Regions from separate parts of the Mesorhizobium sp. M8A.F.Ca.ET.057.01.1.1 genome, predicted to be linked through region 1. Evidence: riboswitches for the same ligand, from Rfam matches in the RefSeq annotation. Region 1 holds a riboswitch; each other region holds the start of a gene.
The links. A riboswitch is a leader RNA that binds a small molecule or an ion and turns the genes downstream of it on or off. The one in region 1 is predicted to bind thiamine pyrophosphate.

Region 2: linked by a shared signal. The riboswitch ahead of thiC (phosphomethylpyrimidine synthase ThiC) and the one ahead of EJ077_RS10480 (YkoF family thiamine/hydroxymethylpyrimidine-binding protein) in region 1 are both predicted to bind thiamine pyrophosphate.
Region 3: linked by a shared signal. The riboswitch ahead of thiB (thiamine ABC transporter substrate binding subunit) and the one ahead of EJ077_RS10480 (YkoF family thiamine/hydroxymethylpyrimidine-binding protein) in region 1 are both predicted to bind thiamine pyrophosphate.

Annotation. Positions count from the first base shown of each region.
Region 1 covers NZ_CP034454.1:2,257,926-2,264,586, forward strand. Annotated here, with positions in the region: gene EJ077_RS10460 (glycosyltransferase family 39 protein) at 1-837, shown strand, start outside; gene msrA (peptide-methionine (S)-S-oxide reductase MsrA) at 1,014-1,532, shown strand; gene EJ077_RS10470 (formyltransferase family protein) at 1,836-2,915, shown strand; gene EJ077_RS10475 (hypothetical protein) at 2,975-3,244, opposite strand; TPP riboswitch at 3,239-3,352, shown strand; partial or broken gene EJ077_RS10480 (YkoF family thiamine/hydroxymethylpyrimidine-binding protein) at 3,343-3,950, shown strand; gene EJ077_RS10485 (ABC transporter permease) at 3,994-4,812, shown strand; partial or broken gene EJ077_RS10490 (ABC transporter ATP-binding protein) at 4,809-5,575, shown strand; gene EJ077_RS10495 (ABC transporter substrate-binding protein) at 5,568-6,584, shown strand.
Region 2 covers NZ_CP034454.1:167,311-173,971, forward strand. Annotated here, with positions in the region: gene thiO (glycine oxidase ThiO) at 1-685, opposite strand, end outside; gene thiC (phosphomethylpyrimidine synthase ThiC) at 682-2,517, opposite strand; TPP riboswitch at 2,621-2,737, opposite strand; gene EJ077_RS00795 (hypothetical protein) at 2,859-3,086, opposite strand; gene EJ077_RS00800 (hypothetical protein) at 3,749-4,048, opposite strand; gene EJ077_RS00805 (hypothetical protein) at 4,717-4,968, opposite strand; partial or broken gene EJ077_RS31690 (SMC-Scp complex subunit ScpB) at 5,107-5,629, shown strand; gene EJ077_RS00815 (DUF433 domain-containing protein) at 6,163-6,661, shown strand, end outside.
Region 3 covers NZ_CP034454.1:669,288-675,948, forward strand. Annotated here, with positions in the region: gene EJ077_RS02980 (ABC-F family ATP-binding cassette domain-containing protein) at 1-1,053, opposite strand, end outside; gene EJ077_RS02985 (thiamine diphosphokinase) at 1,055-1,699, opposite strand; TPP riboswitch at 1,786-1,900, shown strand; gene thiB (thiamine ABC transporter substrate binding subunit) at 1,944-2,942, shown strand; gene thiP (thiamine/thiamine pyrophosphate ABC transporter permease) at 2,951-4,576, shown strand; gene thiQ (thiamine ABC transporter ATP-binding protein) at 4,569-5,345, shown strand; gene EJ077_RS03005 (M48 family metalloprotease) at 5,576-6,661, shown strand, end outside.

The DNA.
Region 1 (6,661 bases):
GATTTCCTGCCGTTGACCTATTTCGCCGACCGTGATGCCTGGGTAACCGAGCACCGTGCGCGCCTCTACTATATCGGTGTCCAGCTGGCCGGGTTTTCCGGCTTCCTCCTGGTGCTGGCGATATCAGGGCTGCTGCGGCGCACGCCGGCTCCGCAGGACCCCGTCGAGCGCGGTAAGCTGGTCTATCTCACGTGGATGGGACTTGGGCCGGCGACGCTGATCATGGTCGCCTCTTTGTTCACCGGCACCGGCGAGGCCTGGGGCGCGCCGATGTACAATCTTGTCGGCGTCGTCGCGCTCGCCTTTCTCGGTCACCGGCTCGGCGCCGTCGAGATGCGACGGGTGGCGATCTGCGCCTTCATCTGCATCGTGGCCACGTCTGGCGCCTATGCGGCCATCCGCTGGACGGATTGCAATGTGCGCGGGCGGATGGACGCCGTCTGCTGGCCGGCTCGGCCGATCTCGGACGAGGCCGAGGCAATCTGGCACGCGGCGGTGCCGGGCCGGCTCGACATCGTCGGTGGCGACACCAATCTTGCCATGCTGGCAGGCCTCAACGCCTATGACAAGCCGTCTATCTTCACCGATCTCGATATGCGATTCGCGCCCTGGATCACGAGGCAGCGGTTGCGCGACCATGGCATGCTGATGGTTTGGTCGGGTCCTCACGTGCCGTCGCGGCTGCGGGCATGGTTGGACAACGTTCCGGTCAAGACCGTTCTTTTCAACTGGTCGCGCGAGGCGCCGCCTGTGGCGATCAGTTTTGCAGCCATTCCGCCTGGTATCCGATATCTGCCGGTCGCCGCCAGCAGCCGGACTCGGCATCCGCGCATCTGAGGTGCCCCCCGTTCCTTAGGGGGCGCTTTTCACCGGTATTGCCGAATGGCCGCTCGTCCGACTGGACGAAGCAGGCGACAATGCCCATTTATGGGGCTATCCAAATTTGTTGTCGCGCAATTCCCCGGGGAAAGCCGCTACAGTTTTCCCGGAATTGCCTTTTGAGGAGACGTTACATGGCGACTTCGAGCGAACGTGCAGTGCTTGCCGGCGGCTGTTTTTGGGGCATGCAGGATCTGATCCGGCGCATGCCGGGCGTCCTCGCCACGCGTGTCGGCTACAGCGGCGGCGACGTGCCGAATGCCACCTATCGCAATCATGGCACGCATGCCGAAGCCATCGAGATCAGCTTCGATCCGGCCAAAATCAGCTTCCGCCAGCTTCTGGAATTCTTCTTCCAGATCCACGATCCGACGACGCGCAACCGCCAGGGCAACGATGTCGGCATGAGCTATCGCTCGGCAATCTACTACACCAGTGAAGAGCAGAAGCGTGTGGCGGAGGACACCATCGCCGATGTCGATGCCTCTGGCCTGTGGCCCGGCAAGGTTCTCACCGAGCTCGCTCCGGCCGGAGCGTTCTGGGAGGCCGAGCCCGAGCACCAGGATTATCTGGAGAAGTATCCCAACGGCTACACCTGCCATTTCGTCAGGCCGGGTTGGAAACTGCCGGTTCGTGAAAAGGCCGTATCATAAGGTTCGCGGATCAGTCTTTTGCGGCGGGTGGGTATAAGCGCCCGCCATTGCCGCAAGCCCTTATCAATAGCGGCTGTTAACCGCCCGGCGGTTGACAGTCCGCGGCGTTGCTGACCAACTGCGCGGGTTGATTGATTTCAGGGGGAACATGAGGAGCTCTACGAAAAGCCTGTGTTGGTGAAGCGGGAAAGGCTCTCAAGTGTCGCCGCGGCAGGACCGCTTTCTCCCAAATCAGGCTGACGGCTCGGCCGGCCTTTTGGTCCTGTCCGGGCGGGTCCGTGCCGGTGCCCGGATTGCCGGCCGATGTCTGGCCCCGCCGGATCTGAAAAGATGATTTCTTCCGAGCCTGTGGCCCGCCCCCGGCAGCTCAATGCAGTTTTCATCCTGGATGTTTCTGCTTACACCGGGCCCCTGCTTTCCGGGTGGATCGAGGCGGGAAACCGTATTGGCGCGATCATCGTGCCTGGCTTTCAGCACCCATCCAGAGGCTTCAGCATCGGCAATTTTCGGCGCCGGCTGAGGCGCCGGCTTCTGCTCAGGCGCTATCTCGGCAACACGCCGGCGAAGTTGATCGAATTCGGCCGGCCTTACGACTGGGACGAGCTTGGCCGGCAATTGCCTGACATCGCCGCGGATGTACTGATCTGCTACGCTTTCCCGACCTTGATCCCACAACAACTGCTCGGCCTCTTTCCCAAGGGCGGGCTTAATTTTCATCCGGCGCTGCTGCCCAACTACCGGGGTCCGCATCCTCTCCATCGCCTGGCCGCGGACGGCCAGCATGCCGTTCATGGCGGCGTGACATTGCACAAGATGTCCGCCAATTTCGATGACGGCGACATCCTCGGACAGGTGCCGTTCTCGGAAGCACACTGGGCGACGCGGCGGGATGTGGCCGACAGCGTGGCGACCGCGATGCGCGCGTTGGTGCGCGAGGTGGCGCCAGCCTATTGCAAGGATTTGGTGTCCGGGACGCGGCAGCCAACCGGTGATTTCGTCTGGGCGCGACTTGAGCGGAACCACATGGCGATTTCATCCGACATGTCGATCGAGCACGTTGCCCGATTGTGGCACGTCCTGGGCGGCAATCCCGGTATCTATCTGGACGTTGCCGGCCGCGAGGTCCGGTTGGCCTTTCAGATCGCGCGACTGGGTCCGCCAACTGGAAAAGGTCCGGTCAGGCGATGGGGGAGGGTGGAGTTCGATCTTGCCAATGGCCGGGTTCGATACCTCACCTATGGCCGCTTGCTCAAACGGCTGATGAAAATGCACGCCGCATTCGCACAGCCAAAAGCCGGAAAACCGTGCCCCGAAATAAGAGTGTTTGGCAAAGTGGCCAGCGAATCGGCGCCAGAGGTGCCGCCGGCCGGTCGTGGCGGATAGTGAAATCAATGCGGACGGAAAGCGCGGACCTTGCGTCCCCGCTTTCCACGCCGCGAAAACTACTTACCGCAGTTCTTGTCGTTCACGGTCGGCGCGGTCGCGTTGCCATTGGCATTCGTCTGCGCGCCCTGCGGATTGGTCGGGCAATTCTGGTCCGTGTTGGAATTCATGTCGCGGCGTGATGGTCGGGCTGTTGGTTGCGCCTGGCTCGCGACAAATTTCCGGGGCCGCCAGCACCCGGTCGCGTCTGTGCTGGCGCAATGCTTTTGGCGCAGCTTGCTGAAAAAACAGCTTCCCCAACCGATCGAATGGTGCTTTAACGCCGCCATCCACAGGGGTGCTCCGTACGGTCGGGGCTGAGACGGGGGCGGCAAGCCCACAGACCCTAGAAGCTGATCTGGGTAATACCAGCGGAGCGAGGCGGGCGATGTTTTCAGGCGCACAGGTTTCCCTATATCCCATGGCCGACGATTTTGTCGGCGTCATCCTGGGTGCGCTCGGCGCGCTCGATCCGTATCGCGACAAGCTCAGGATCGAGACCGACGACATCTCGACCTTGCTGGTCGGGCCCCCGAGGTGCTATTCCCGGCGCTGCGCGACCTTTTCGTGGCTGCGTCTGGCAGCGGTAAGCATTGCGTGCTGTCGGCCACCATTTCGCGTGGTTGCCCAGGTGAGCCGGACGATCCGATCTGCCGCTCCGGCACGTTTGGCGGACCTGCCGGGCCACTCGGCCCGCGCAAGCAAGCCGCCATTTCCGCCGTGCGCGGCGCGCCCGCCACTGGCCAGCCAGCGGCGGCGCAGTTCTCGCTCTATGTGATGGGCACGGACGACCATATGGACGAGATCTATGGCTGCATCGATTTCCTGAAGCAGTCTGGCGTCTATGATCGCTCCAAGAATTTCTGCACCAAGCTGCGCGGCGATGCCGGCGCGATCTTCTCGGCGCTCGACGAAGCCTTCTGCCGCTTCGGACCGGGCGCCGGCCACGTAACCCTCGACGTCACGGTTTCGGCCAACAGTCCCACTGCCGTCTGAACCGTTCGCGCCGACGCGCGAACGCCGTCAAGGTCATCCTCTCGTGGCTTTATCGTCATCCAACCCACGTCAGCTCGCGGGCTTCCTCGCCCAGGCAGCGCCGGCCGTGATATCGATCGGCCTGGTGCTCGTGGCGTGGGAACTCTACGCAAACCATTCCGGCATCAAACCGACGGTTCTGCCGGCGCCCTCGCGCGTCTTCGAACAGGCGATGCTCAATCGTGACGCGCTGCTCGACAACGCCATTCCCACCATCCGCGCCACGCTGATCGGTTTTGCCTGCTCGCTCAGCGCCGCCTTCGCGCTGTCGATGCTGGTCGACTTCTTCCAGCCTTTGCGGCGCGCGCTGTTTCCTGTCTTAATAGTCAGCCAGACCCTGCCGCTGGTCGCCATCGCGCCATTGGTGGTGCTTTGGTTCGGTTTCGGGCTGATGCCCAAGATCATGCTGGTGGCACTGGTCACCTTCTTCCCGATGCTGGTGGCTCTGGTGCAGGGCTACGAGGCTACCGAGGTCGAGATCGGCCAGATGCTGCGCGCCATGGGAGCAGGGCGCTGGCGGGTCTTCATCTTGGCACGCTTGCCCTCGGCGCTGCCTTATTTCTTCGCTGGCCTCAGGATCTCCATCACCTATGCCGTCGTCGGCGCCATCTTCGCCGAATATGCGGGCGCGGCCAAAGGGCTGGGCATCTACATGCTCAACGCCAAAAACAATTTCCGTCCCGACCTGGTGCTCGCCGCCGTCGGGGTCAGCGCGGCCCTTACCCTCGTCCTATTCGGGCTGACGGTGGTGCTGCAGCGACTTGCCATGCCCTGGGAAAGAGCCGCCGGCAGGCAAGCCGCCGGAAAAGGCCCGCAAGCATGAGCCGGCTCGAATTGCGGCATATACGCAAGGCCTTTGGCGGGCTGGAAGTGCTCGCCGACATTTCGCTGCGCGTGGATGCCGGCGAATTCGTCTCTATCCTTGGGCCTTCGGGGCCGGCAAGTCGACGCTGTTCCAGCTTCTGACCGGCGCCGAGCATGGCGAGGGTGAGATGTGTTTCGACGGCGCGCCGCTCGACGATCATGGCAGGCATTTCGCCTTCATGCCGCAGCGCGACGCGCTGATGCCGTGGCGGCGCATCCTCGACAACACGACGCTCGGGCTCGAGGTGCAAGGCGTCAGGCGAAAGGCGGCGCGAGCGCGTGTCGCACCGCTGTTTGCCGAGTTCGGGCTCGCCGGCTTCGAGCGGCATTTTCCGGCGCAGCTTTCGGGCGGCATGCGCCAGCGCGCGGCGCTGCTGCGCACTGTCGTGCAGGAACGCGACATGTTGCTGCTCGACGAGCCGTTCGGCGGGCTCGACGCCCTGACCCGCGCGGCCATGCAGCGCTGGCTCGAACAGATGTGGCGGCATCATCGCTGGACGGCGTTGCTGATCACCCATGATGTGCGCGAAGCCGTGTTCCTCTCCGACCGCATTTATGTGTTGTCCGCGCGGCCGGCCCGTGTCGTGCGCGAGATCAAGGTGCCACTACCGCGCCCGCGCGATCCGGCCAGCGCCGCCACACGGCATGCCGGGGCAGTCGAGGCCGAGATCCTCGACATTCTGCTCAACCTCCAGCCAACCAAAGGACATGACCATGACTGACTTGACGCGCAGGCAGGCTCTGCTGCTCACCCTTGCCGGCAGCGTACCGCTGATCACCGGATCGAGCCGCTCCTTCGCGGCAACGCAAAAAGTCACCGCCGCGCTGGACTGGACGGTCAACACCAACCACATCGGGCTGTTCGTCGCGCGCGAAAAGGGGTTTTATCGCGAGGCCGGTCTGGAGGTCGATATCGTGCCTTACAGCGACACCGGCGCCGGCACGCTTGTCGCCAACCGCGTCGCCGATTTCGGCATCAACGGCACCATTAGCCTGTTCACCCAGAAGACCGCCGGCGCCGACTTGAAGGCCGTCTATGCCGTCGTGCAGTCCGAAACAGGTAGGCTGGTGTTCAATGCGGCGCGCAGCGAGATCAAGAGCCCGAAGGATCTGGATGGCCTGACCTATGGCGGTTTCGGCAGCGCCTGGGAGAACGCGCTGATCTCGACCATCATCCGGCATGATGGCGGCAAGGGCGATTTCGAGACGGTGACGCTCGGCACTTCCGCCTATGAGGCGCTGGCCAATGGTTCGGTCGACTTCACGCTCGAAGTATCGACCTGGGAGGGCGTCGAAGCCGAGCTCAAGGGCGTCAAGCAACGCAGCTTCGTCTATGCCGACTATGGCGTCCCCGACGAGCACACGACGCTCATCTCTTCGAGCGAAGCGTTTCTCCAGGCAAATCCCCAACTGGCGTCGTCCTTCATCCAGGCAACGCGGCGCGGCTATCAGTTCGCGGTCGATCATGCAGAGGAAGCCGCCACCCTGCTGATCGCCGCCAACAAGGATGCCCTCACCAGTCCGGCGTTGATCCATGCGTCGCTGAAGGCACTGATCGAGGGGCACTATCTGCGGGGGCAAGACGGTACCATCGGCGCCATGGATCCCGCCAAGATGGAAGCGATCGGCTCCTATCTCCTCGCCGCCGGTATCCTGCACGATGCCGATGGCAAGACTGTTGCGCAACGTCCGGATTTTGCGGGATATTTCAGCAATGGATACCTCAAATAGGGTCGGTGCAGAGGCCGCGAAAGGTCATATCCCGAGATGCTGGCCGACAAGGATGTCATCGCGTCGAAGCCGGAAAG
Region 2 (6,661 bases), 2.1 Mb from region 1:
CTCCGATCATGAAACGGTGATCGGTGCGCGGCACGGCATAAAGCGGAAAGCGTGGATGAAGCAAACGGACCGGCCGCGACAGCGAGACATCAGGCGTGCGAAGGATCAGCATTTCGCCGCGAACACCGCGCAGCCTGTCATCGGCCGCTGCCATTCCCATGCAGTCTATCTGACGGGCGAAACCCGAAACAGGCCGGGCGTCGCAGCCGAAGTGGAATTTGACACCCATGGTCGCAAGGTTGTCATGAAGTGCCGCCATCGCCTGGCGTGGGTCGAGGTGAGCCTCGTTGGGGAAGAGCAATCCACGCCGGAAGCGGCCGGCGAGGTCGGGTTCCAGGAGCGCAATTTCGTTTTCATCGACGCGCCTATGCCCTGACGTGCGACTGGCGAACCGGTCAAGCTCACCGGCATCACGCGTCGCGGCCACGACCAATGTCCCGGCCCGTGTCACCTGACCCGACAGCACCGCATCCCACCAGTCGGCAGCGTCGCGTCCGAGATCCAGCACCGGCTGCTCCGCGCTTTCGCGCTCGCACCATGGCGCCAGCATGCCGCCGGCGAACCACGACGCGTTGCCGCCAAGGCCATGCCGCATCTCGGCGACTGTGACCGTCGCGCCGCGGGCGGCGAGTTCGAAAGCGACGGTGAGGCCGGCAACGCCGGCCCCTTTGACGAGCACCCTCATGATGGTTTGGGAGCCTCCGGCACGACCGGTACGCCAGTCTCGTCCGCCGGCATGTAGAGATCGCCGCCCTCCCGGTATTTTGCCGCCATTGCCGCCATGCCTTCCTTCTGAGCCTCGGCACGGATGTCGTGGGAAATGCGCATGGAGCAGAATTTCGGCCCGCACATCGAACAGAAATGTGCCAGCTTGTGCGCCTCCTTGGGCAAGGTCTGGTCGTGGAAGGACCGTGCGGTTTCGGGGTCGAGCGACAGGTTGAACTGGTCCTCCCAGCGGAACTCGAAGCGCGCGCGCGAAAGGGCATCATCCCTGGTTTTCGCTGCCGGATGGCCCTTCGCCAGATCGGCTGCATGGGCGGCTATCTTGTAAGTGATCACCCCAATCTTGACGTCGTTGCGGTCGGGAAGGCCGAGATGCTCTTTCGGCGTGACGTAGCAAAGCATTGCGGTGCCGAACCAGCCTATCATGGCGGCACCTATCCCTGAGGTGATGTGGTCATAGCCCGGCGCGATGTCGGTCGTCAGCGGCCCCAACGTGTAGAACGGCGCCTCACCGCACACTGCGAGCTGCTTGTCCATGTTCTGCCTGATCTTGTGCATGGGGACATGGCCCGGGCCTTCGATCATCACCTGGCAGTCCTTTGCCCAGGCAATCTTGGTGAGTTCTCCAAGTGTTTCCAGTTCGGCGAATTGCGCCGCGTCGTTCGCATCGGCGATTGAACCGGGACGAAGGCCGTCGCCGAGCGAGAAGGAAACGTCATAGGCTCTGGCGATGTCGCAGATCTCCTCGAAATGCTCGTAGAGGAAGCTCTCCCGGTGATGGTGCAGGCACCATTTGGCCATGATCGAGCCGCCGCGCGAGACGATGCCCGTGACCCGGTCGACGGTCAGCGGTATGTAGTGCAGCCGCACGCCGGCGTGGATGGTGAAATAGTCGACGCCTTGCTCGGCCTGCTCGATCAGCGTGTCGCGATAGACCTCCCAGTTGAGGTCCTCGGCGATGCCGCCGACCTTTTCGAGCGCCTGATAGAGCGGCACCGTGCCGATCGGCACCGGTGCATTGCGCACGATCCAGTCGCGGATGTTGTGGATGTTGCGGCCGGTCGACAGGTCCATCACCGTATCGGCGCCCCAGCGGATCGCCCACACCATCTTTTCGACCTCTTCGGCCATCGACGATGTGACAGCCGAGTTACCGATGTTGGCGTTGATCTTCACCAGGAAATTTCGCCCGATGATCATCGGTTCGCTCTCGGGATGATTGATGTTGGCGGGAATGATTGCGCGTCCGCGCGCCACCTCGTCGCGCACGAATTCGGGTGTGACGAAATCTGGGATCGCCGCGCCGAAGGCTTCGCCGTCGCGTTGCAGCTTGCCGCGCATCACCTCGCGGCCGAGATTCTCGCGGATGGCTACGAACTCCATTTCTGGCGTGATGATGCCGGCGCGCGCATAGGCAAGTTGGGTCACCGCCTTGCCCTGCTTGGCCTTGAGCGGCCGATTGCGTATCGGAAATTCCGGTGTCAGGCGCTCGCCGGTGGCGAATCCATTGTCTTCCGGCCGGACGTGGCGGCCGTCATAGGCTTCGACATCGCAACGCGCCGTGACCCATTCGTGGCGAAGCCGGGCAAGGCCTTTTTCGATGCTGGTTTGGACTGATGGATCGGTGTAGGGGCCGGACGGATCGTAGACGGTGACGGGCGGTTCGCCGGCCGTCGGATGGACGGAAATCTCGCGCATCGGCACCCTGATCTGCGGGTAGAGGACGCCGGGCTTGTGGATTTTCCGCGAGGCGGGCAGTGGTCCCGTCGACACGGCGGGGGTGAGGGCATTCATCGTGAGGCTCCTTTGCTCATGCATTGGAGACCCAGTTCTGTGCCGGAAGGATGAAAAGACGCTTCTGTAGACCTGCTGCAGCAGGACCTCGGGCGTAAACTCCCGCAAAGCGCTTGCACCGTCCCTACGCCAGTATGAACTGGATCAGGTTCAACGGGTCACTGCGCCGCGAAAGCCAGCAGTATCTCAGCCCCTTACCGGGACTCCCCTGGTGAATGCCTCAAGTTGAATGGGCCGGTGCTGCTTTGTCAAGCGCCTTCGGGCGCCTTCGGGCGCCTTCGGCCGGTGGCGACGTCCGGCGGCCGGCCGAGCGGAGAGCTCGCGCATGCATCGGGGACAAGTCACGCCCCGTAGACCAGGGCTGGAATGGCCAAAGTCTCATTCGCTTCGTGAAGGATGGAAAAACTGTATCGGCCATGTGCGTCGAGATCGACCGAGTAGCTCAGGCGGTCACGGATGTGGTTATCCTGGTCGAAGGCGACGATTTGCGGCTTCAGCGAGGTGATTTGCACCACGTCCAGGTAGATGGAGTTGCAGATATGATCTGGTCGTCGGGCTGGCAGGTGCAAGCGGCCGCTCTATTCAGGATGCGGCATCGGCGGCGTTCCCGATACCAATGATATCTTGCGGGCAACTTATGCAATCACCGGCTTCGTAAAACCCGACGGCGGCGGCCGTGTCCTGGCGCTGAGGATGTGCCGCTGTTCCAGCAGAGAAATCGCGTGGGCGCGGAGTTTTCGCTCTGCGAGGAAGAGTTGACGCAATCGTTTAGCTTGCTTGCAGTTCGTAGAGACCCGCCTTTGAAAGCAACTAAGCTATTGCATTGATATGTTGGTGCGCGATCGATCGCTACATAGCCGGCCGCCATTATCCGAGTATTGATCCGCCGGTGTTCGTGTTGCCGTATATGGCAATCCCTGCGAGATCGTCGCGGCCGGATCGGCCGCACCCTCTAGTCATAAAAGGGGAAGCGACCGAGAATTCCGCTGCCGAAAACTTCTCTGGCTTGGCTATGCATGCGGTAGATGAGATCGCCGCCTACCGCGACCTGGTCGAGGAAGGCATCGACGCCCAGTTCGGACAGCCTGGTTATCGCAATGCGTTAGCGGCTCAGACTTGCGGTCTCGAGAGCGGCCTTTGGGGGTCACCTCTTTTTTGTTTCAGAGGTTGGAAGACGGCTGCTCGTTACCCAATAGAAATGGCGACTACGGAACGCGATCGATCGCGGCCATCAGGAAACACCTGTCTTCGGCTCAACCTCGACATGGCGTCCGATCGACCGCAGATATACAGCTATCTCGTCCATGAGATGATCGCGTTCGCCGTAGATCTCAGCAATCCTGCGCAGCTGTGGCTCGACGGACCTCCGTTGCGCCGGCGTCAAATCAGCATCGCCAAAGACATATCCCAAGTTGCCAATCGCGCAAATGTTGCAGCCGGCCTCCACAACTGCTTGCACGAATGCCGGAATGTCTTTTCTTGCATAGTCTTCATGTCGAACCTCTCGTGAATGGCGTGCTTGCGCGCCCATGCTGCCTTTTCAGCGTGTCCTCTGGGCGGCGCAAGCCTTGAGCGTAATTGTGCCGGGCAACCTCGACTATCCCGTCTGCCACGCTCTTTAGAGTCGGTGGGGTCTGGTGATTGCAGGCTGGGCCACTCAAAAGCCTGCAAGAAGAAAGTCATGGCGACCATTGCTCAAGATCGCGAGGGTGCGTGCAAGACCTTCCGTTGGCAGTCATGCACGCTCACCCAGCAACTGGGTATTGAGCAACTGGGTCTCACGTCGCGGGTCTCGTGTGCTTCACAGCCGAAAATAAGGTACCACCGTGGCTATTCTCAAGTGCAGGCTACCTCTTCAGGACACGGCGGAGTGCCTTCCGACGCACCCCTGGTGCAACGTGCGACCTAACGAGACACATCTCGTTCGCGTTCCCTCGACCTTTCTTCGTATTGCTGCTTGCCCTGCGATTTCAGGCCCTCTGCTAGCTTCTCGGCCGCTCTTTGGCCTGCAATGTCACTATTCAAGATCATATCCGACATCCCTGGATGGTCATAACCGTAATGCGCATGCAGTTTCCCTCACGAGCAGCGCCTATCCGTCGATTAGTTCGTCTTCCGGAACCCGAAGCCCTTTTTATCCGGCGTACCTATCCACCATTCAACCGGTATACCTTTCCCAACTTTGGCGGACCATTTACCTCAGGCATGATCATCTCGCGTGACATTTTTTTTGGCGCCATCATCGCACGTGGCATTTTCTAAAAACCAAGACGTGTCAATTTGTAAAATCAAGGATGCGGCCGCGCCCGTTGCGAGGATTTGCAGGTAGCTCTTCAGCCCCAACACGATGTGTGAGGCGGCGGTGGAAAAGGCAACCGACGGCGTCGACGCGTCCTTTGATGATCGCAAGCGATATGCTTCGTCGCGAGCCCAGATTGCGGTCTCGGGCACAAGGCGAGATCACAGTTCTGCGATCTGTGGTAACGCGAGCCCGCAAAGCGCCGCTGCGGCCACCGCTTTTGGAATCTGGACGAGATTCGTCGTCGTCTGAGATCAGTTGATCGAGCAGTTCGCGCGCGCGGGACGCGCTTGCGGTGCAGTCTCTCCCGCGAGCTCGCCCGTGACCTTCTCATCGACGACATCCGAGAGCTGCGCGGACGGCCCTATGACCTCGTCGCTGTCGCCGGCGGCTGGAAGCACCTGACACGGCCGGCCTATGCCGATGCCATCCGCGCCTGCGGAAGCAGCGGGCGTGCCGTGGACCTGACGTGGTCGGACGTGCTGATGCTGATGTGCATCGGCACTTCCAGCCGATTACCCGCGCCGAATTGTCGTCGGTTTTCGGGAAGTAATCAGTCGCGACCTGATCGGCCATCTGCGGCACCGGCCTGATCGCGTCGAACCCGCGCAGTCCGACGCCCGGCGCTCCCTACACCTATGTGACGACAAAAGCGTCCTGCTCGAGTTCGGCCTCGACACGCTTCGCGATCTCCCGGACTGCGAGGCGCTCGAGGATGCCGGGCTGCTGAGCAGAGATGAGCTGCTTGCTGGTGAAATTATGCCAGAGTTGGCTAGTGGCCATGAGGATGCGGGTTTGGATACGGAGGAATAGCTTGGCGCTGCAGACGCTGTGGCCACCGGGCTTGCGAGTGCTTCCAGCTTTCCATAGCGAATCTAGCGCGCCCAAGGGCGTCCGAAATTTGTAGGCAAATTTCGGACATGGACACGGTCAGCGACGTCAAGCAGGCAGCGGTATGCGGCCTCTGCACCGCTGTCGCCCAAAAATTCGTGGCCATGGGCAAGCCCCACTTGAGACCCCCAGAGAGAACGCTCGTGAGCGATGGAAACGGTTTTGGTCCAAAGCTTGATACAGATGGCCTGCAGATGGGTGTAGGGTTTCAAAGCGCTCGAAGACGCGCCTTCGCAGAGTTAAAAGTCCGCGACGAACTCGTGTGTCGTTTGTCGCCAACTGCAAATTCGATAGTTAGCGCAATTATACTGCGCCGAGTCTGCCATCTCGAGCCCCAAGGGTTTGTGAGGCCTCTCGGCTCACCACCGCCTTTGCTAACCGCCGTGATTCCAAAGACGCGTGCCTTTACGGAGGGGGTCAAACGGCCTATATTATTCTTTATAAGGAGAAGAATAATGGGCACACTTGCTCGCATCTACACCCCCGCAGAGGCAGCCGCCGTCAGCGGGATAGGAATCAAGGCCGTGCACAATGCGATCGACAAACGCATTGTCGATACTGTGCCAAGCACTGCTCGGCGCATCGGTGGGGTCGTCCGACGGGCATTGACCGGCGAGGATTTGCTGCGGCTCAAGCTTTGGTATGGCGTGGGTGCGACATTGCCCGCTGATCGTCGCTACCGCCTGTTCGAGGAAATCAAAGCTGCCCCAAGGGCCAAGACCGTAAGGGCCGACGACCTGCTGATCGTCGACGTCGCCGAGGCACGTAAACAGCTCAAAGCGCGCATCGTGGATCTTGATGAAGCGGAGGCCGCCATCGGCCGCGTTAAAGGGGTGATGGGCGGAGAGCCTGTCTTCAAAGGAACCCGCATCCCTGTTCGTATGATCACGACGATGCTAGCGCAGGGCGCAGATGAAGCGGAGGTTCTGGAGGGATATCCGAAGCTAACGCCGC
Region 3 (6,661 bases), 1.6 Mb from region 1:
GTCGAGCGTGGCGATCTCCAGATTGGTGCCGAGCCGTACCGAACCTGCGTCCGGCGCCAATTCGCCGGTCAGCATCTTCAGAAGCGTCGTCTTGCCAGCGCCGTTCGGTCCGACGAGGCCGACGCGGTCGCCGCGCTGGATGCGGGTCGAGAGCCCCTTGACGACGGTGAGGTCGCCGAAGCTCTTCTCGATGTTCTTGGCTTCGATCACCAGCTTGCCGGATTCGGCGGCGTCGCTGGCGACCATTGTCGCGGTGCCCTCCGCGCCGCGATGGCCGCGAAAGCGCTGGCGCATGGTCTGCAGTTCGCCGAGGCGTCGCATGTTGCGCTTGCGCCGGGCCGTCACGCCATAGCGGAGCCAGTGCTCCTCGCGCACGATCTGGCGACCGAGCTTGTGCTGTTCACGCTCTTCCTCCTCCAGCACAAGGTCGCGCCATTCCTCGAAATGGCCAAATCCCTTGTCCAACCGGCGGGTCTGGCCACGGTCGAGCCAGACTGTGGCGCGCGACACACGTTCGAGGAAGCGGCGGTCGTGCGAGATGACGATGAGCGCCGAGGAAGTCCGGACGAGTTCTTCTTCCAGCCATTCGATGACCGACAGATCAAGATGGTTAGTCGGCTCATCAAGTAGCAGAATGTCGGGCTCCGGCGCCATGACGCGGGCAAGGGCGGCGCGCCTGGCCTCGCCGCCGGACAGGTCTCCCGGCCGCTCCTCGCCCGACAGGCCGAGATGCTCCATCAGATAGCTGGCGCGGTAGGGATCGTCGGCCGGGCCGAGCCCGGCTTCGACATAGGCCCGCACATTGGCGAAGCCGTCCATGTCGGGCATCTGCGGCAGATAACGCACCGTTGCCGAAGGCTGCCGGAACACCTCGCCGTCCTGCGGTTCGATCAGGCCGGCGGCGATCTTGAGCAGCGTCGACTTGCCGGACCCGTTGCGGCCGACCAGCGCGATCTTGTCGCCGGCCGACGCGGTCAAGGCGGCGCCATCGAGCAGCGGCGTGCCGCCAAAAGTCAGTCTTATCCCGTCGAGATTGAGAAGAGGCGGGGCCATGTCAGCTTTCGGGCAATGGATAGGGATGGGCGAGCAGCAGCGCGCGGCCGTGGCCGAGCGCGATGTCGAGGCGGCCCTTGACCTCGTTGGAAATGGTCAGCGACGATCCGAAAGCCACCTTGACCTTGTCGAGCGGCCATTTGGCACCGGTGACGGTCAGGCCGGAGAGTTCGGAAAAGCCGAGAATAGAAAATAGCGTGCCGTCGGCATAGTCGAAGCTGGCCCCGCCGTTGAGCAAGGGGACACCCTCCTGGGCGCCGCTGGTCAAAAGCACATCCGTTCCGGCCTCGGCCAGCCGCAGGCCGAGCGCCAGATGCAGGAAGGCGTGATCGGCGCGCTTGCCGCCGAAGGCGCCCACCAGCACAAGGCGGGTCGCTCCGCGCTCCAGTGCGGCCGCGATTGCCAGTTCGCCGTCGGTCTTGTCCTTTTCCGCCGGGAAGGTTTGCCGGGGAACGGCGGCGAGATGGGCGGGCAGATCGGCCGGAACCGAATCGAAATCACCGACCCACAATTCCGGCACGAGGCCCAGTATCCGCGCATGACCGATGCCGGCGTCGGCGGCGATCACGCGCGAGCCTTCGACCTGGCGGTCGAGCCGGGGCGTGCGGAGGAGATCGCCGCCAAGCAGGATGGTGAATGTGCTCATATCCCGTCGCCTTACCAGCCCGGCACGGGAAACGGAAGGCGGCAAACTCCCACTTGCGTGTCCCACCCGCCGGGCCTATGTGTCGAAACGCTCTAACGGGGTGCCGGACGCGAATTTAGCGGACCGGCTGAGAGGCAGTCTCGCCAACCCGCTGAACCTGATCCGGTTTGTACCGGCGGAGGGATTAGACGTTTCGGACAGTCCGACGCCTCAATTCCTTTCAACGCAAACGAAGGAGGCGCCGATGCGCACGTTGTTATATTCTCTCATCGCAGCCACGGCAGTGACGCTGTCCGGGCCGGCTTTGGCCAAGGACAAGCTCACGGTCTACACCTATGAGAGCTTCACCGCCGACTGGGGTCCAGGTCCCGTGGTGAAGAAGGAATTCGAGGCCGAATGCGGCTGCGGTGTCGAATTCGTCTCGGTCGCCGACGGAGTGGCGCTGCTCAACCGCGTCAAGCTGGAAGGCGCTTCGACCAAGGCTGACATCGTGCTCGGCCTCGACACCAATCTGACCGCCGATGCCAAGGCCTCGGGCCTGTTCGCGCCGCATGGCGCGGTGAGCGATGTCAACGTACCGGGCGGCTGGAGCGACGATACTTTTGTTCCCTTCGACTATGGCTATTTCGCCGTCGTCTACGATACGCAGAAGCTGAAGTCGCCGCCGAAAAGCTTGAAGGAGCTGGTCGAGGGCAGCGCCGACGACAAGATCGTCATCCAGGATCCGCGCACCTCGACGCCCGGTCTCGGCCTGCTGCTCTGGGTGAAGTCGGTCTATGGCGACAAGGCGCCGGAAGCCTGGGCCAAGCTCAAGACCAAGGTGCTGACCGTGACGCCGGGCTGGAGCGAGGCCTATGGCCTGTTCACCAAGGGCGAGGCGCCGATGGTGCTGTCCTACACCACCTCGCCGGCCTACCACATGGTCGCCGAGAACACCGAGCGTTACCAAGCGGCATCCTTCGAAGAGGGCGAGTATCTGCAGATCGAGGTCGCCGGCATCACCACGACCGGCGCCAAGAACCCGCTGGCGGAGAAATTCATGGCCTTCATGACCGGACCGAAATTCCAGGACGCCATCCCCGAGACCAACTGGATGTTCCCGGCCGGCAAGACCGACAAGCCGCTCAACCCGGCCTTCGACAAACTGGTCAAGCCGACCAAGACCCTGATGTTCAGCCCGGATGAGGTCGCCGCCAACCGCAAGGCCTGGGTGGATGAATGGCTGGCGGTGATGAGCAAGTAGGCAAGCAGATGGCGCCGGCGCATTCCACGGATTCTCGTGTCGGCGCCGGCATCACCGCGCTCGCGGCAATCGCGCTGCTGATCGGCGGCGCGTTTGCCGGGCTGCTTGTCGAAGGCGCACACGACCTTTCCGGGGCCTGGGCGGCCTTCGATCCTTATCTGCTGCGCGTCGTGCGCTTCACACTCTGGCAGGCGGCCCTGTCAACCCTGCTCTCCGTCGGGCCGGCCCTGTTCGTGGCGCGGGCGCTGTCGCGGCATCCACGGTTTTTCGGCCGCGCCTTCATCCTGCAGCTCTTCGCCGTGCCGTTGGCGCTTCCGGCGATCGTCGCTGCGCTCGGCATCCTGGCGCTCTATGGCCGTGCCGGCTATTTCGCCGGCCTGTTCAACTGGGTTGGCGGCCAGGGCTGGCCGGGCATCTACGGCCTCTCCGGCATTCTCGTCGCCCATGTCTTCTTCAACCTGCCGCTGGCCACCCGCCTGTTCCTCGAGGCGCTGCAAACCATCCCCTCCGACCAGTGGCGGCTGGCGAGCCAACTCGGCATGGCGGCGCGGCCGGCGTTCCGGTTGATCGAATGGCCGACGCTGCGCGCCGCCTTGCCCGGCGTCGCCGGGCTCGTCTTCATGCTCTGCATCACATCCTTCACGATCGTGCTGACGCTTGGCGGCGGGCCGGCCGCGACGACGCTCGAAGTCGGCATCTATCAGGCCCTGCGCTTCGATTTCGATCCCGCGAGGGCTGTCGCGCTGACATTGCTGCAGATCGCCTTGACCTTCATCGTGGTGCTGGCGCTGACGCGGCTCGGCGCCAATGTCGTCGGCGACACCAACCTGCCGGTCGCGCCGCGCCGCCATCTCTCCGTCAACGGCACCGAAGCCGCGCTGAATGCCTTGCTCATCGGATTGGCGCTGCTCTTCGTCGCGGGACCGATGGCGGCGACCGTGGCGACCGGATTGGGCGCCGATCTCGGCCGGCTGGCCGGCGAGGCCACTGTCCGGCAGGCGACACTCACCAGTGCCGTGCTCGGCTTCCTTTCGGCGCTGCTTTCGGTGATGCTCTCGTTGGCATTGACCATGGCGCGGAGGGCGCTGGCATTGAACCGCCGCTCCGGCCCAATGACACTGCTCGAACACGCCACCGATACCGGCGCCGGCTTTGTGCTGGTCGTGCCGCCGATCGTCGTCGGCGCCGGCTGGTTCCTGTTGCTGCGCCATGCCGGCGACGTCTTTGCCGTCGCTCCGCTCATGGTCGTCACCGTCAACGCTGTCATGGCGATGCCTTTCGCGCTGCGCGCCATCCGCCCCGCCCATGATGCGGCAAGCGAGCGCCACGAACGGCTCTGCGCACAGCTCGGCATTTCCGGCTGGGCAAGGCTGAGGCTGGTCGAGTGGCCGTCGCTGCGGCGGCCGCTCGCCACCGCCTTCGCCTTTGCCATGGCGCTGTCGCTTGGCGATCTCGGCGTCATCGCCCTGTTCGGCAGCGATTCCGTGCAGACCTTGCCCTACCTTCTCCTGGCGCGCATGGGCAGCTACCGCACGCAGGACGCCGCCGGCCTGGCGTTGTTGCTGGCCCTTGTCTGCCTGGCACTGGTGCTGGCAGCGGACCGGCTGGGAAAGGGGATGGCCCGCGATGTCTGACGGGGCGGCTGAGCGCAAAGGGGTTCCGGTGCGGCTGGACAAGGTCTCGTTCAGTTATGGCGAGGCATTGTTCGCCTTCGATGTCGAGTTCACCGCGACGCAAATCACCGCCATCATGGGGCCGAGCGGTTCGGGAAAGTCCACGCTGCTCAATCTTGTGGCCGGGTTCGAGACGCCAAGATCCGGCCGCGTGCTGATCGGCGAGGCCGAGGTCAGCGGCGAGCCGCCGGCCGTGCGTCCGGTGTCCATGGTGTTTCAGGAGAACAATCTTTTCGCGCATCTTTCCGTCGAGCAGAATGTCGGGCTCGGCCGTTCGCCATCGTTGCGGCTGACCGAAGCCGACCACGCCGATATCGCGGGCGCCCTTGCGCGCACCGGTCTTGCCGGCAAGGAGAAGCGGCTGCCGCGCGAACTTTCGGGCGGTGAGCGCCAGCGCGTCGCCCTGGCTCGCGTGCTGGTGCGTGACCGCCCGGTGCTGCTGCTCGACGAACCCTTCGCCTCGCTTGGGCCCGCCTTGCGCGACGATATGCTCGACCTAGTTGCCGGCCTTCATGCCGAGCGTGGCATGACGGTTCTGTTCGTCACGCACCAGCCGCAGGATGCCCGCCGCATCGGCCAGAAAGTGGTGTTTCTGGACAATGGCGCCGTCGCTGCCACAGGCACGGCGGACGATTTCTTTGCCGGGGCTGGTCCGGAGGCGTTCCGGCGCTATATCGGTGCGGGTGCGGGGGATGCCTTATCACGAGATATTGCCCGGAAGCGGACATAATTTACGCTCAAACCGGCCCGAGGCGATGTGGCGCTTGCTTGCCATGACTGGAGTAGTGTGGCTAGGTCCGCTCGATACCGTCCGGCACAGGCCGTGATTTGCCTACAGCATCTGCTGCCCGCCCCGAGGGGCGCGTGACGGACGCTGTAGCAGTTTGTTTTGCGCATGCATGATTATGCGCAAGGACCTGAAAGGAGGCCATTCTGGCAATCGGCGTTGACAGGCTACGAATAAACCCGCTGGCGCGCTTCCTGGCGCTGGCTGGCTTTGCCGTGGCGCTGGCGAGCTGCCAGATGTTCACGCCTCCGGAGGTCCAGGAATCCGGCTTCCAGCCGTCCGACAAGCCGATCACGGTGGACAATGTCGCCGCCAACAACAAGCTTGCCGAACTCGCCAAGGCGCAGCATCCGCGCATCCTGGCGACCTATGGTGGCGAATATTCCGATCCCAAGCTCGAACGCATGGTCGCCAAGGTGGTCGGCAATTTGACCGTGGTATCGGCCAACCCGACCCAGACCTATCGCATCACCATCCTCAATTCGCCGAACGTCAACGCCTTCGCGCTGCCGGGCGGCTATCTCTACATCACGCGCGGCCTCCTGGCGCTGGCCAATGATTCGTCCGAGCTCGCCGCCGTCATCGCGCATGAAATGGGACACGTCACCGCCAATCATGGCCTGCAGCGCCAGCAGTTGGAGGCCGAGGAAGGCCTTGCGACCAAGGTCGTCTCGGATGTGCTCGGCGACAGCCCGACCGCCAAGGCAGCACTGATCCGCGGCAAGCTCAGGCTGGCGCAGTTCTCGCGCAACCAGGAACTGGAGGCGGACGCCATCGGCATCAAGTCGATCGGCGAAGCCGGCTACGATCCCTATGCCGCCGGCCGCTTCCTGCAGTCGATGTCGGCCTACACCGATTTCCGCTCGATCAGCGGCGCCACCGACGCCAGCCTCGACTTCCTTGCCACCCATCCCAACACACCACAGCGCATCGATCTGGCACAGCGCCACGCCCGCCAATTCGGCGCGCCCGGTTTCGGCACGCGCGACCGCGATTCCTTCCTCGCCGGCATAGACGGCCTGCTTTACGGCGACACGCCGGAAGAAGGCTATGTGCGCGGCGAAACCTTCCTGCATCCGGGCCTCGGCGTGTCGTTCACGGTGCCGGACGGTTTCATCATCGACAATTCGGCGGCGGCGGTGACGGCGACCGGTCCCGGCGACATAGCGATCCGCTTCGACGGCGTTTCGATCGACAAGAACCGCGCCTTGACCGACTATATCAGAAGCGGCTGGGTGGCTGGCCTCGACGACAGCACC